Regions from separate parts of the Paenibacillus dendritiformis genome, predicted to be linked through region 2. Evidence: predicted binding sites of a transcription regulator. Region 2 holds the regulator's gene; each other region holds the start of a gene.
What was found. The regulator Rex, encoded in region 2, represses fermentation and respiration genes when NADH is low (regulators of the CRP and FNR family bind a similar motif). The targets are predictions, from matches to a motif close to TTGTGAAATATTTCACAA.
Positions count from the first base shown of each region.

Region 1: the regulator Rex is predicted to act here: its motif matches at 1,287-1,304, upstream of nirB (nitrite reductase large subunit NirB).
Region 3: the regulator Rex is predicted to act here: its motif matches at 1,330-1,347, upstream of L6439_RS27110 (cytochrome ubiquinol oxidase subunit I).
Region 4: the regulator Rex is predicted to act here: its motif matches at 1,327-1,344, upstream of adhE (bifunctional acetaldehyde-CoA/alcohol dehydrogenase).

Region 1 covers NZ_AP025344.1:3,889,057-3,892,205, reverse strand. The annotation lists gene L6439_RS17260 (alpha-amylase family protein) at 1-979, opposite strand, end outside; gene nirB (nitrite reductase large subunit NirB) at 1,347-3,149, shown strand, end outside.
Region 2 covers NZ_AP025344.1:3,632,266-3,635,414, reverse strand. The annotation lists gene dinG (ATP-dependent DNA helicase DinG) at 1-897, shown strand, start outside; gene L6439_RS16000 (redox-sensing transcriptional repressor Rex) at 933-1,580, shown strand; gene L6439_RS15995 (amidohydrolase) at 1,577-2,884, shown strand; gene L6439_RS15990 (cell wall elongation regulator TseB-like domain-containing protein) at 2,897-3,149, shown strand, end outside.
Region 3 covers NZ_AP025344.1:6,109,289-6,112,437, reverse strand. The annotation lists gene L6439_RS27115 (N-acyl-D-glucosamine 2-epimerase) at 1-766, shown strand, start outside; gene L6439_RS27110 (cytochrome ubiquinol oxidase subunit I) at 1,588-2,991, shown strand; gene cydB (cytochrome d ubiquinol oxidase subunit II) at 2,975-3,149, shown strand, end outside.
Region 4 covers NZ_AP025344.1:3,883,810-3,886,958, reverse strand. The annotation lists gene L6439_RS17240 (Crp/Fnr family transcriptional regulator) at 338-1,048, opposite strand; gene adhE (bifunctional acetaldehyde-CoA/alcohol dehydrogenase) at 1,483-3,149, shown strand, end outside.

The sequences.
Region 1 (3,149 bases), 260 kb from region 2:
GCTTCAAGGTCAGCCGCTCCAGCTCCCGCCCGCAGCGCACGGCGAGTTCGCTGCGCCACAGCACCTCGCCGTCGTCCGCTGTCAGCTCGACGCTTGCCTGCCAGACGACTTCCGCGGCGTCGGCCGCGCTGCGCCGCGAAGCGGCCAGCGGTCCGCCGGCGCCGTAGCTGGCCCGGGCCGCGGGCAGGAGCTGCGTCTGCAGGGTCAGCTTCGGACGATCGCCCGGCTCATAGCAGGCCAGACCCGGCTTCAGCCACCAATCGCTGACGCCGTACGAGCAATAGCGGGCCCAGGACAGGAGCGCCTCCGCTCCCGCCTGCTCGAGGAACTCCGCCGTCAGCGGCTGGTTCACGAACAGCCAGCGGGTGCCGGCGAACTCGCCCTTCGTGTTCTCGAGGAGCACGACGGGCGCCCCGACTTCCCGGCCATCGCGATCCAGCGCGATCACGAGCGGAATGATATGCGCATCCATCGGGCCGGCGGAACCATGCTCCCCGGGACAGTCGTCGTGCCGGGTCACCCAGAGCACGAAGCTGCAGGTCGGCGAGGCCGGCCACAGCGGCGCCGCCTGCTCGAACAGTGGGCGCTCCGCGTTGGCGGCGAAGCGCTCGAACCGGCCCGCCTGCACCGGCATGCACTCGTGGATGCGAAGGCGCTGGTGATAGGCCGTCTGCTCCGGCTCCGGTGTCCAGCCGCTGCCGTCGCGGTAGACGGGAATGCGGAAGGGGGAGCCGCCGGCGCTGAGCAGATGTCCGCCCCGTTCGAGGAACGCGGCGATGGACGTCCACGCGCTCTTCGGGAAGTACGGGGCGTGCAGGTTGATAAATACGCCGCCTTGCTGGGCGTCAAGCGCCTCGGCAAGCTGATCCGCTTGCACGATATTCCATTCGGCGGCGAGGCGTTCTCTCATGCCGGAAGAGAGTGCGCCGCCGGCGGAGGGGAAGGTTGGATCATATAAGCATACATAAGAAGTAGTCATTGAAGCAGCTCCTTTAAGTGCGTGTTCAAAAGGCCGCAACAGGCTTTTCGAAGCAACTGTTCATTTGAAATTATTGAGTTGACGCTGTTCTCATTATAGGGGAAGTCGAAAGGACTGTCTTTATAAGAAATTCCCGTCTCGCGGTTGAGGCTGAGGTTCGATGGCCAGTGCAGCGGCAAAAACCCCGGAGCGCGAACGGAGCGGTTTGAGCCAAATGTGAACAAATCCGAGAGAAAATTGACACATTTGATGTGCGTAGAATCACTCGTCTTGCTTCCAGTTAGAGGTAAAATACAAATATAAATGTATGTGAAAAAAGTAACAATACATGAATGAGGATTTTGGATTGTGAGAAGGAGGGACCACCATGGAACGAAAATGGCGGCTGGTCGTCGTCGGCAACGGCATGGCAGGCATCAATACGGTGGAGCAGCTGTTGAAGCTGACCGACCGTTACGACATTACGGTGATTGGGGAGGAACCGCATCCGAACTATAACCGGATTCTGCTGTCTTACGTGCTGGAGGGCAGCAAGAGGCTGGATGATATCGTCTTGAACCCGTATTCGTGGTACGAAGCGGCCGGCATTACGCTGCTGGCGGGCGAAAAGGGAGAGCGGATCGACACCGAACGCCGCGTCGTCCTGACCGATAAGGGCCGCGAGGTGCCGTATGATCGGGTCATCATCGCGACCGGCTCGACGCCATTCCGGCTGCCTGTGCCCGGCGCGGACAAGGAAGGCGTCATCGGCTTCCGCAGCATCGAGGATTGCGATCGCATGATTGCCGCAGCGGGAACGCATAAGACGGCAGCCGTCATCGGCGGAGGTCTGCTCGGGCTCGAGGCGGCCAAGGGGCTGGTTCAGCTGGGCATGGACGTGACAGTGGTCCATCTGCCCGACTATGTGATGGAGCGCCAGCTCGATATGACCGCGGCGCGCCTGCTAGAACAGGAACTGGAGCGGCAAGGCATCCGGTTCGCGCTCGGCAAGCAGACGGTGGAGATTACGGGCGGCGAATGCGTGGAAGGCCTTCGCTTCAGCGACGGGACGGGATTGAAGGCGGAGTTCGTCGTCATGGCGGTCGGCATTCGTCCGAATGTCGGCATCGGCCAGGCGAGCGGCCTCAGCGTGAACCGGGGCATCGTGGTGGACGACTGGATGCGGACCTCCGCCGAAGACGTCTATGCCGTCGGGGAGTGCACGGAGCATCGCGGCGTCTGCTACGGGCTCGTCGCTCCGCTGTTCGAGCAGGGCGCGGTGCTTGCCAAGGCGCTCGCCGGCGTGGAGACGAAGCCGTATGAAGGCTCAGTCTGCTCGACCAAGCTCAAAGTGTCCGGCGTCGACGTCTTCTCGACAGGGATCTTCCTGGAGACGCCGGAATGCACCACCCTGACCTTCCATGACGGGTGGAAGCGCACGTACCGGAAAATCGTGCTCCGGGACAATATCATCGTCGGCGCCGTGCTGTTCGGCGACACGGATGATGCCGCCAAGCTGGAACGCCTCGTGAAGCAGGGGGCGGCCATGACCGACGAGCTGTACCAGGAGTTGACGGGTACGGGAGGCTGCTGCGGCTCGAAGACGAATGCGGCTGCCGATCTGGCGGATGACGATATCGTCTGCGGCTGCAATGGCGTAACCAAAAAGATGATTTTGGACGCCATCGCGGATAACGGCCTGACGACGCTGGACGAGGTCAAAGCTTGCACCGGCGCTTCGCGCTCCTGCGGCGGCTGCAAGCCGCTGGTGGAGCAACTGCTCCAGCATGCTCTCGGCGACGGCTTCGAGGCGGGCTCCGGCAAGCAAGGCATCTGCGGCTGCACCGAGCACCCGCGCGAGGAGATTGTCGCCGCGATTCGGGAGCAGGGGCTTCACACGGTTCTCGAAGTGATGGCTGCGCTGGAATGGAAGCAGCCGGAGGGCTGCTCGAAATGCCGTCCCGCGCTGAACTACTATCTCGGCATGATCTGGCCGGAGAGCTACCGGGACGACAAAGCGTCGCGCTTCGTGAACGAGCGGATGAACGCCAACATTCAAAAGGACGGCACCTACACGGTCGTGCCGCGCATGTACGGGGGCATGACATCGCCGGAGGAACTGAAAAAGATCGCGGACGTCTCGCTCCAATATAACGTCCAGCTCGTCAAAATGACAGGGGGACAACGGATT
Region 2 (3,149 bases):
ATGGAGGGCAATACGCAGTTCAAATTCAAGTCGCTGCAAATGTATGCCGTGCCGGTTGATGTGAGCGACGCGCTGAACCGGTATTTCTTCGAACCGAAAAAGAGCGTCATCCTCACTTCGGCGACGCTGTCCGTCGACAAGTCCTTTCAGTTCGTGCAGGAACAGATCGGCCTTGCGGAAGCCGCCAATGACGGCAGGCTGCATACGGTGATTCTGCCTTCCCCGTTCAATTACCGGGAGCAGGCGCTGGTCGTAATCCCGCGGGATTTCCCCAGCGTCAAAGGCTCGTCCGACGCAGTCTTCAATCAGACGCTCGCGAAATCGATCGGGGATGTGGCGCTCGTCACGCGCGGCAGGATGCTCGTCCTGTTCACTTCGTACCGCATGCTCCGGGATGTGTACGACCCGCTGAAGGAAGCGTTGAGCGCAAGCGGCATCCAGGTGCTGGGCCAAGGCATCGACAGCGGGAACCGCAGCAAGCTGACTCGCCGCTTCCGGGAGCAGCCGGCCTCCGTGCTGCTCGGTACGAGCAGCTTCTGGGAAGGCGTCGACATTCCCGGCGACGCGCTTACCTGTCTCGCCATTGTCCGGCTGCCCTTCCAGCCGCCGAACCATCCGCTCGTCGAAGCCAAATGCGATCGGCTGAAGCGCCAGAAGCAGAACCCGTTCCGGAAATATTCGGTTCCGCAGGCGGTCATCCGCTTCAAGCAGGGCTTCGGACGCCTTGTGCGGACCGCTCAGGACAAAGGCATCGTCATCGTGTACGATACGCGGGTAATCGAGACGAGCTACGGCAAACATTTCTTATATTCGCTTCCTGGGCCGAAGATGGAGCACATGGCCAATGTGCAGCTGGTGCCCAGAATCGAAGCGTGGTTAAGCGAGCACGAAAAATAGGCGTGTAAGAGCGATGAGGGGGCAACGAAATAGATATGAAAACGTTGAAAATATCAGAAGCTGTCGTTCGCAGACTGCCGGTTTATTTACGTCATCTGATGGAACTGAAGCAGCGAGAGGTTCTGACGGTTTCTTCACAGGATTTGGGGCAGAAGCTGGACCTCAATCCCGCCCAGATTCGCAAAGACTTGGCATATTTCGGCGATTTTGGACGCAAAGGAATCGGGTATGACGTCTCTTACCTGATTCAACAAATCCGTCATATACTGAAGCTGGATCAGATTATTCATGTCGGTCTCGTCGGCGCGGGGAAGCTGGGCCATGCATTGTGCAACTATACGGCTTATATGAAGGATAATATGCGGATTGTGGCCGTATTCGACGCGCTGGAGTCGAAGGTAGGCACCGAGATCAATAATCTGCGGGTGCAGCCGATGAGCGAGTTGGCGGACACCGTGCGCGAGCAGAAAATCCGCATCGGCATCATTACCGTGCCCGCCTCGGAGGCGCAGCATGTCGCGGAACAGTTCGTCGAGGCGGGCGTCGAGGCGATCTTGAACTTCGCGCCGGTCATCCTTCGCGTCCCGGCTCATGTCCGGGTGCATACGGCCGATTTTACGACGGACATGTTCAGTCTGGCCTATTATTTATCCGATGATAGAAAGGAAGCTCCGGTAGAATGACGAAAATGATTATTGAGAACGGGACCTTTGCTTCGCTCCGCCCAGGCGCGGAGCGCACGGCCGTTACAGGCGCGATGGTCATTGAAGATGACATGATTGTATATGTGGGAGAACAGCTGCCGCAGGAGCATGACACTTCCGAAGCGGCGCGGATCGACGGCAAAGGGCTGTTCTTCATGCCAGGGCTCATCAACACGCACGGCCATGCGGCGATGTCGCTGCTGCGCGGATATGGAGACGACATGGTGCTCCAGACGTGGCTGCAGGAGAAGATGTGGCCGATGGAAGCGAAATTCACCGCGGAGGATGTCCGCTGGGGAACGGCGCTCTCGGTCCTGGAAATGCTGAAAGGCGGGACGACGACATTCGTGGATATGTACGACCATATGGATGAGGTGGCCAAGGTCGTCGAGGAGTCCGGCATGCGCGCCTGCCTGATGCGCGGCGCCATCGGCTTATGCCCGGAAGACGTGCAGGAAGCGAAGCTCCGGGAAGCCGTTCAATTCGCCCAGGATTGGCACGGGAAGGCGGACGGGCGCATCACGGCGATGCTGGCTCCGCACGCTCCGTATACATGTCCTCCGGGCTTCATCGAGAAGTTCGTGCAGGCGGCGCATGATCTCGATCTTCCGCTGCATACGCACATGTCGGAGACCGCGGCGGAAGTCGCCCAGAATGTCGCGGACTACGGGCTTCGTCCCGTCGCTCATCTGGAGAAGCTCGGCTTCTTCTCCCGGCCTTCCTTCGTGGCGCACGGCGTGCATCTGACCGATGAGGAGATCGAAGTACTGGCTCGTCACGATGTAGCGGTCTCTCATAATCCCGGCAGCAATCTGAAGCTGGCTTCCGGCGTCGCCCGGGTGCCCGAGCTGCTTCGCGCGGGCGTAACCGTATCGCTCGGAACGGACGGGCCGGCAAGCAACAACAATCTGGATATGTTCGAAGAGATGCGCCTGGCGGCCCTGATTCATAAGGGCGTATCCGGCGATCCGACGGCCGTTCCGGCAGCTGAAGCGATGCGCATGGGCACGCTGTACGGAGCCCGGACGATCCGGGCGGAGAAGCTGGGGCTGCTGGAAGCCGGCATGAAGGCGGATATCGTAGCGGTGAATGTGAACCAGCCGCATTTCGTGCCGCATACCGACTTCGTCTCGCATATGATCTATTCCGCTTCCGCTAAAGATGTCGCCCATGTATGGGTCGACGGGCGCCAAGTGATCAAGGACGGCCAATGCCTCACCTTGGACGAAGAGCGCATTCTCTATGAAGCCGGGCGGTGCTTCGAGCGCCTGCTTGAGCGCTGACGGGAGGAACGCATGGCCAGAAGCCGCAGTCGCCGCCGCCGCAACCGGTGGTTCATCGCCGCGCTGGCGTTCGTCGTGCTTATCCTGCTCATTGTCGCCTTGGTGATGTATGTCAACTACATTTATTCCGACGAGCGCATGAAGGAAGCAGACATCTTGCAGCGCGCCCAGCAAGAGGCGCCGTTGACCGAAGTGAACGGCATCGAGAAGAGCATATGGGATGAAGTCGTCTATGTCATAAATGGGGTTAATCAGGAAGGGAAGG
Region 3 (3,149 bases), 2.5 Mb from region 2:
CCGCTTTCTCGATGAACTGATGAACGGAAAAGGCGGGGTCCGGGACGCAAGAAAGGATATTCTCGTCGCGACTTGGTCGCTCGCGATCGACGCGGGCCCGGATTCGGTGGAGGCGCTGCGCGAGATGCAGGGCCTCGATGCCGCAGAGATGATAGCGGCGGTCCGGCCGGATCTGCATATCCTGCAGACGCACTGGCCCGACTGGATTAAGCCCCAGGACGCGCTTCCGCCGCAGTATATCCGCAGCTATCAGAGCTTCGTCGATCAGATTCGCTCCGTTCATCCGACGATTCCGCTTGGCGTCCAGGCCGACATCGGGTCGTCGCTGGCCATGGTGAAGGACCGCGCTTGGTACGACTCGTTCGGCCGCGAGGCGGCGCAGATGGGGTTCCGTACTTGGACGGCCTATGAATATCATCTCGGCAAATATATGTACGAGGAAGCGCCCGTTCCGGTCACCGTGGCCCGCCCGCGGCATGACAAGGCAGTCATCTCGTTCCAGAAGCGAATCGACGAGTCCTCCGCCAAGCTTCCCGGCAGCCTCCATATCATAACCGAAGAGGGGGAGACGCCCGTCTCTCCGGAGCATGTCACCGTCGACGGCAATAGGCTCATTATCGAATGGGATCGGCTGCCGAAGAAGGAATTCCGCCTGCGGATTCAACACGCGACGGACACGCCCTCCTACTGGCTGTACAACAAGGATCAGCGGGCGAATGCAATTAAGGCGGATACCATTGTGACGGTAGGGAAGAAGAATCATTAACTGAATCGGATGATAACCGTCCACTCCCGGGATGCAGGATCGTTTTCGGGGGTGGTCGGTTTTTTTACACACAATCGTTCTTTTGCCTGCCATAGAAGGGATTATCACAAATACGCCTAGTTCGCATTTCCGGGCTATGGTTTCGATCACCGCCATGCTTTGGATTATTGGTATGTTCGAGATTAGAAAAAATTTGAATGTCGCGATTTGGATGTTGATCCTTTTTGCGTTCATGTTTATTTTGACCGTGGAACTTTCTAAAGTAAGTTAGGTCGTTGGAATAAAAATTTTATATTTTTGACGTGACTTGGCCGTGATCCCTCACGGCTATTTTGTGTTCTTATTACTGATCAACTTGATTCCTTGATGTAGCTTTGGCTCTCAAGGCCTCTTTTTGCACAATTCTTGATAGTATTTTATGGAAAAACATAAAGAAAAAGTAGATCTCAACCGCTTCCTTTTGCGGTAATGCTATGCCTTTTCTCTTCCAGCTCAAGTTTAATTTTTAAGCTTTTGTGAACAATGGCACAAAGTTCGCAATTTGCTCACTCTATTCTGATAAGATGTGATTAAAGTCACATTAGCCCTGCCTGTCATCTGACAAAATAACACTGAGTCCTGTAACGTTTGTCATTGATCAGGCTGTTCCTCGTAACGCAGTCAACGGCTTATGCCAGGCGCATAGGGCGAAGACGGCTGCCCGAACCGTGCTGGCAGGGCCTCGAAAGAGGATGTTCAAAAAGTTAGCTTCTGAGTTACATAGTGTTCCAAGAGGCACCCTTTTTTGAACTCCCCATAATAAAGAAAGGTGGAACGAAAAAATGGATACGCTAATCTTATCACGCATCCAGTTTGCGTCGACGACGATTTTTCACTTCTTCTTCGTCCCGGTATCCATCGGGCTGGCGCTGCTGATTGCCATTATGGAGACAATGTACGTCGCCAAGGGCAATGAAGAGTATAAGAAAATGGCCAAGTTCTGGGGTAAATTGTTCCTTATCAACTTCGCCGTCGGCGTCGTGACCGGTATCATTCAGGAATTCCAGTTCGGCATGAACTGGTCCAACTACTCCCGCTTCGTCGGAGACGTGTTTGGCGCCCCGCTTGCCATCGAGGCGCTGCTTGCCTTTTTCATGGAGTCTACGTTCATCGGGCTCTGGATCTTCGGTTGGGAGCGGCTGAGCAAGAAGGTGCATTTGCTGTGCATCTGGCTTGTGGCAATCGGAACGACGATGTCCGCTTTCTGGATTCTCGCGGCCAACTCGTTCATGCAGCGTCCGGTCGGCTTCGCTATCAACAATGGCCGGGCCGAGATGAATGATTTCTTCGCGCTGATTACGAACGGCCAGTTGCTGGTGGAATTCCCGCATACGGTGCTGGGCGCATTTGCGACAGGCGCCTTCCTCATTACGGGTGTCAGTGCGTATAAGATGCTGCGTCGCCAAGACTTTGAGTTTTTCAAAAAATCCTTCAAGCTGGGTATCGTGGTCGCCTTGATCTCGTCGTTCCTGGTCGCGATCTTCGGCCACCAGCAAGCGCAGTACTTGGTGCATACACAGCCGATGAAGATGGCTGCGGCCGAGAGCCTGTGGGAACGCAGTGAGGACCCGGCGCCATGGACGGTTATCGCGTCGATTGATCCGGACAAGCAAGAGAACAAGATGGAAGTGAAGATTCCATACTTGCTTAGCTTCCTGTCCTACAGCAAATTCTCCGGAGACGTCAAGGGGATGAAGGAGCTGCAGGCAGAATACGAACAAACATACGGACCTGGCGATTATATTCCGCCGGTGCGCACGACCTTCTGGAGCTTCCGCATCATGGTCGCTGCCGGCTCGCTGATGATTGTGCTTGGCTTGTACGGTGTCTACTTGATGGCGCGCAAGAAGCTGGATCGGAAGAACACATGGTTCATGCGCTTCATGCTGTATGCCATCTCGCTGCCGTTCATTGCCAATACGGCGGGCTGGATTATGACCGAGATCGGGCGCCAGCCGTGGACTGTATTCGGGCTGATGACGACGGAAGACAGTATCTCGCCTAGCGTATCGGGAGGCTCGGTGCTGTTCTCCCTGATTGCCTTCTCTGCCATTTACACGGTGTTAGCTATCGTGATGGTCTACCTGTTCGTACGCGTAATCAAAAAAGGACCGAACGAGGATGTTACTGTCCGCGTGTCTCACGATCCATTCGATAAGGAGGAACGTCATGCTCTCACTCAATGAATTATGGTTCGTTCTTGTCGCTGTGTTGTTCGTCGGCTTCTTTTTCCTCGAGGGCTTCGACTTCGGGGTTGGCATGTCGACTCAATTCCTGGCTCGCACTGATGGAGAGCGCCGGGTGCTAATCAACTCCATTGGCCCGTTCTGGGATGCCAATGAAG
Region 4 (3,149 bases), 250 kb from region 2:
AATTACATCAATTTAATGAGATCGCGAGAAATATGAGGTAAAATCAGCCAAAATAATGCTCTAGCGCAGGAATTTTTACAAAGTTAAGCTGAAGTGGCGAAAAATAATGTATTATTGCAGTATTGTGGTGAGACAGAGCACCTGCGGATGGAAACCGAGCACCTGTAGATGGAACAGAGCACCTGCGGATGGAACAGAGCACCTGTGAAGGCAACCGGGCAGAGGCGGAGGATTGCGACTGCGCATGCCAGAGCATGCAAAAAAAGCCAGCGGCATCAAGCGGCTGGCTTCGCTATGCGATTGGATGGGGAACGAAGGGGCCATCATAGTCGGATATTTAGATCCGGCAGATCTCCTTCGGACACATCTCGCACCGGCAGACGTCCCGCAGATGATCCAACTCGCGGATGACAATCATGCCGCTCTCGTATTCGAGCACGCCCTTCTTGCGGAGATCGCTCAGCATCCGGTTCACGCTCTCGCGGGTAGCGCCAATCATGTTGGACAGATCGGTGTGCGTAATCTTTTTGTTGATGAGCACGCCGCCGTCATCCAGTTCCTCTCCATACGTGTTGGACAGGCGGATCAACGTCGAGCACAGCGCGCCCGGCTTGCCGTACATCATCAGATCGCGGAATTTCGTCTGCGTCAGACGATGGTGGATTCCCATCCATTTCATGAAATCGATTGAAAAATCGCAGTATTGACAGATTAAAATCTCAATATCTTTCTGATCGATCAGGCCGAGCTCGGCTTCCTCGATCACTTCCGCCGTGAAGCTGTGCTTCGTGCTGTTGAACGGGTCGACCTGCCCGATCATGTCTCCGGCTTGATACATATAGAGAATCAATTCCTTGCCTTCATCCGTCGATTTCGTGATTTTGACGCGGCCGCTCTTCAGAATGAAGAGCTTGTCGGACACGTCGCCTTCCCAGAATAGATGCGAGTTCTCGGGGTAGGTCCGATCCTTCGCAATCTCCAACAGCCGCTGTCGGTTCTGCTCCGAAAAACACGATAAGTTGCAGTGTTCGCCGAGTTGTTCCATCATGTTGGCCACTCCATTCGCCTCCAATTGTCTATTTCCAAATGTTATTTATTGGGTTTTATGATATATCATGTGACATGTTTCACTAAATCCTTCGATACTACTATCATGGACGTTCCAGCGAGTCTTGTCAATTTAGAAATGTTTAAATTTTTTACAAATTAGCGACAGATTGTGACGAGTGTCACAAAGTCTGGACGGGCTGTAAAAGATAGACGAAAAAAAGAATCATCGCGTGACATAAATCACATACAGCTTAGCCGCAATAAGCTACACTAGGATTGTGAAAAGATTCACAAATAAAAAACCGAGGAACATCGGATGAAGTCCGCAGCATGATAAATAGAAAGCAAACCGACAGAGAAGCGGAACCCCGGGTTGACTTGGTCTACGGAGCGGAGGCGGAGAAGATGGCAGCACAACCGAAAGCAACGGCAATGGAAAAGAAAAATGTCCCGAATGCAGCAGAGCATATTGATCAATTGGTGGCGCGCGCCAAGAAGGCTCAAGCGGCTTTTATGGACATGACGCAGGAACAGATTGACACGATTGTGCAACAAATGGCGTTGGCCGGTCTCGACAAGCATATGCATTTGGCGAAAATGGCAGTGGAAGAAACGGGCCGCGGCGTGTATGAAGACAAGATCACGAAAAATATTTTTGCCACGGAATACATCTTCAACTCGATTAAATACGAGAAGACCGTCGGCGTCATCGAGGACAATCCGAATGGCGCGTATATGAAAATTGCGGAGCCGGTCGGCATCGTGATGGGGATTACCCCGGTGACGAACCCGACATCCACGACGATGTTCAAGGCGCTTATTTCCATTAAGACGCGCAACCCTATTATTTTCGGGTTCCATCCGTCGGCCCAGAAATGCAGCGCGGAAGCAGCTCGCATTTTGCACGACGCAGCGGTCAAATACGGCGCTCCCGAGCACTGCATCCAATGGATTGAATATCCGTCCATGGACGCGACCAATGCGTTGATGAATCATCCAGACGTGGCGCTCATCCTCGCGACAGGCGGGGCGGGCATGGTCCGGGCGGCGTACAGCTGCGGCAAGCCGGCGCTCGGCGTAGGCCCGGGCAACGTGCCGTGCTTCATTGACAAGACGGCGGATCTGGAGCAGGCGGTCACTGACCTGATTCTGTCCAAAACGTTCGACAACGGCATGATCTGCGCTTCCGAGCAGGCGGTCATTATCGAAGAACCGGTCTTCGCCGAAGTGAAAAAGCTGATGCAGGCCAAAGGCTGCCGCTTCCTGACGAAGGAAGAGACCGGCAAGCTGCAGGGCATGGCGATGAAGGCCGAATCCTGCGCCGTCAATCCGGCCATCGTCGGTCAATCGGCGAAGCAGATTGCGGAAATGGCCGGCATCTCGGTGCCGGACGATACCAAGATTCTGGTGGCCGAGCTGGACGGCGTCGGACCGAAATACCCGCTGTCCGCCGAGAAGCTGAGTCCGGTGCTCGCCTGCTACAAGGTGAAGAGTGCGCAGGAAGGCATCGATCGGGCGGCCGAGGTCGTCGCCTTCGGCGGCATGGGTCACTCCTCTGTCATTCATTCCCATGACGACGACGTGATTCGCCGCTTCGCGGACCGCCTGCAGACCGGACGGATTCTCGTCAACTCGCCGTCGACGCACGGCGCAATCGGGGATATATACAACACCAATCTCCCTTCGTTGACCTTGGGCTGCGGCTCGTACGGACGCAACTCGACATCTTCGAACGTAACGGCCGTCAATCTGCTCAATATTAAACGGGTGGCGAAGCGAACTGTGAATATGCAATGGTTTAAAGTGCCGAACAAGATTTATTTTGAAAAGGGCGCAACGCAATATTTGGCCAAAATGCCGGACATCCACCGGGTGATGATCGTTACCGACGCCATGATGGTGAAGCTAGGCTACGTCGAGAAGCTGGAATACTATCTGCGCCAGCGCCGGACGCCGGTCGCGATCGAAGTCTTCTCCGATGTCGAGCCGGATCCGTCCACGAAGACGGTAGAGCGCGGGGCGGAAATGATGCGGAGCTTCGAGCCCGACTGCATCATCGCCTTGGGCGGCGGCTCGCCGATGGACGCGGCGAAGGGCAT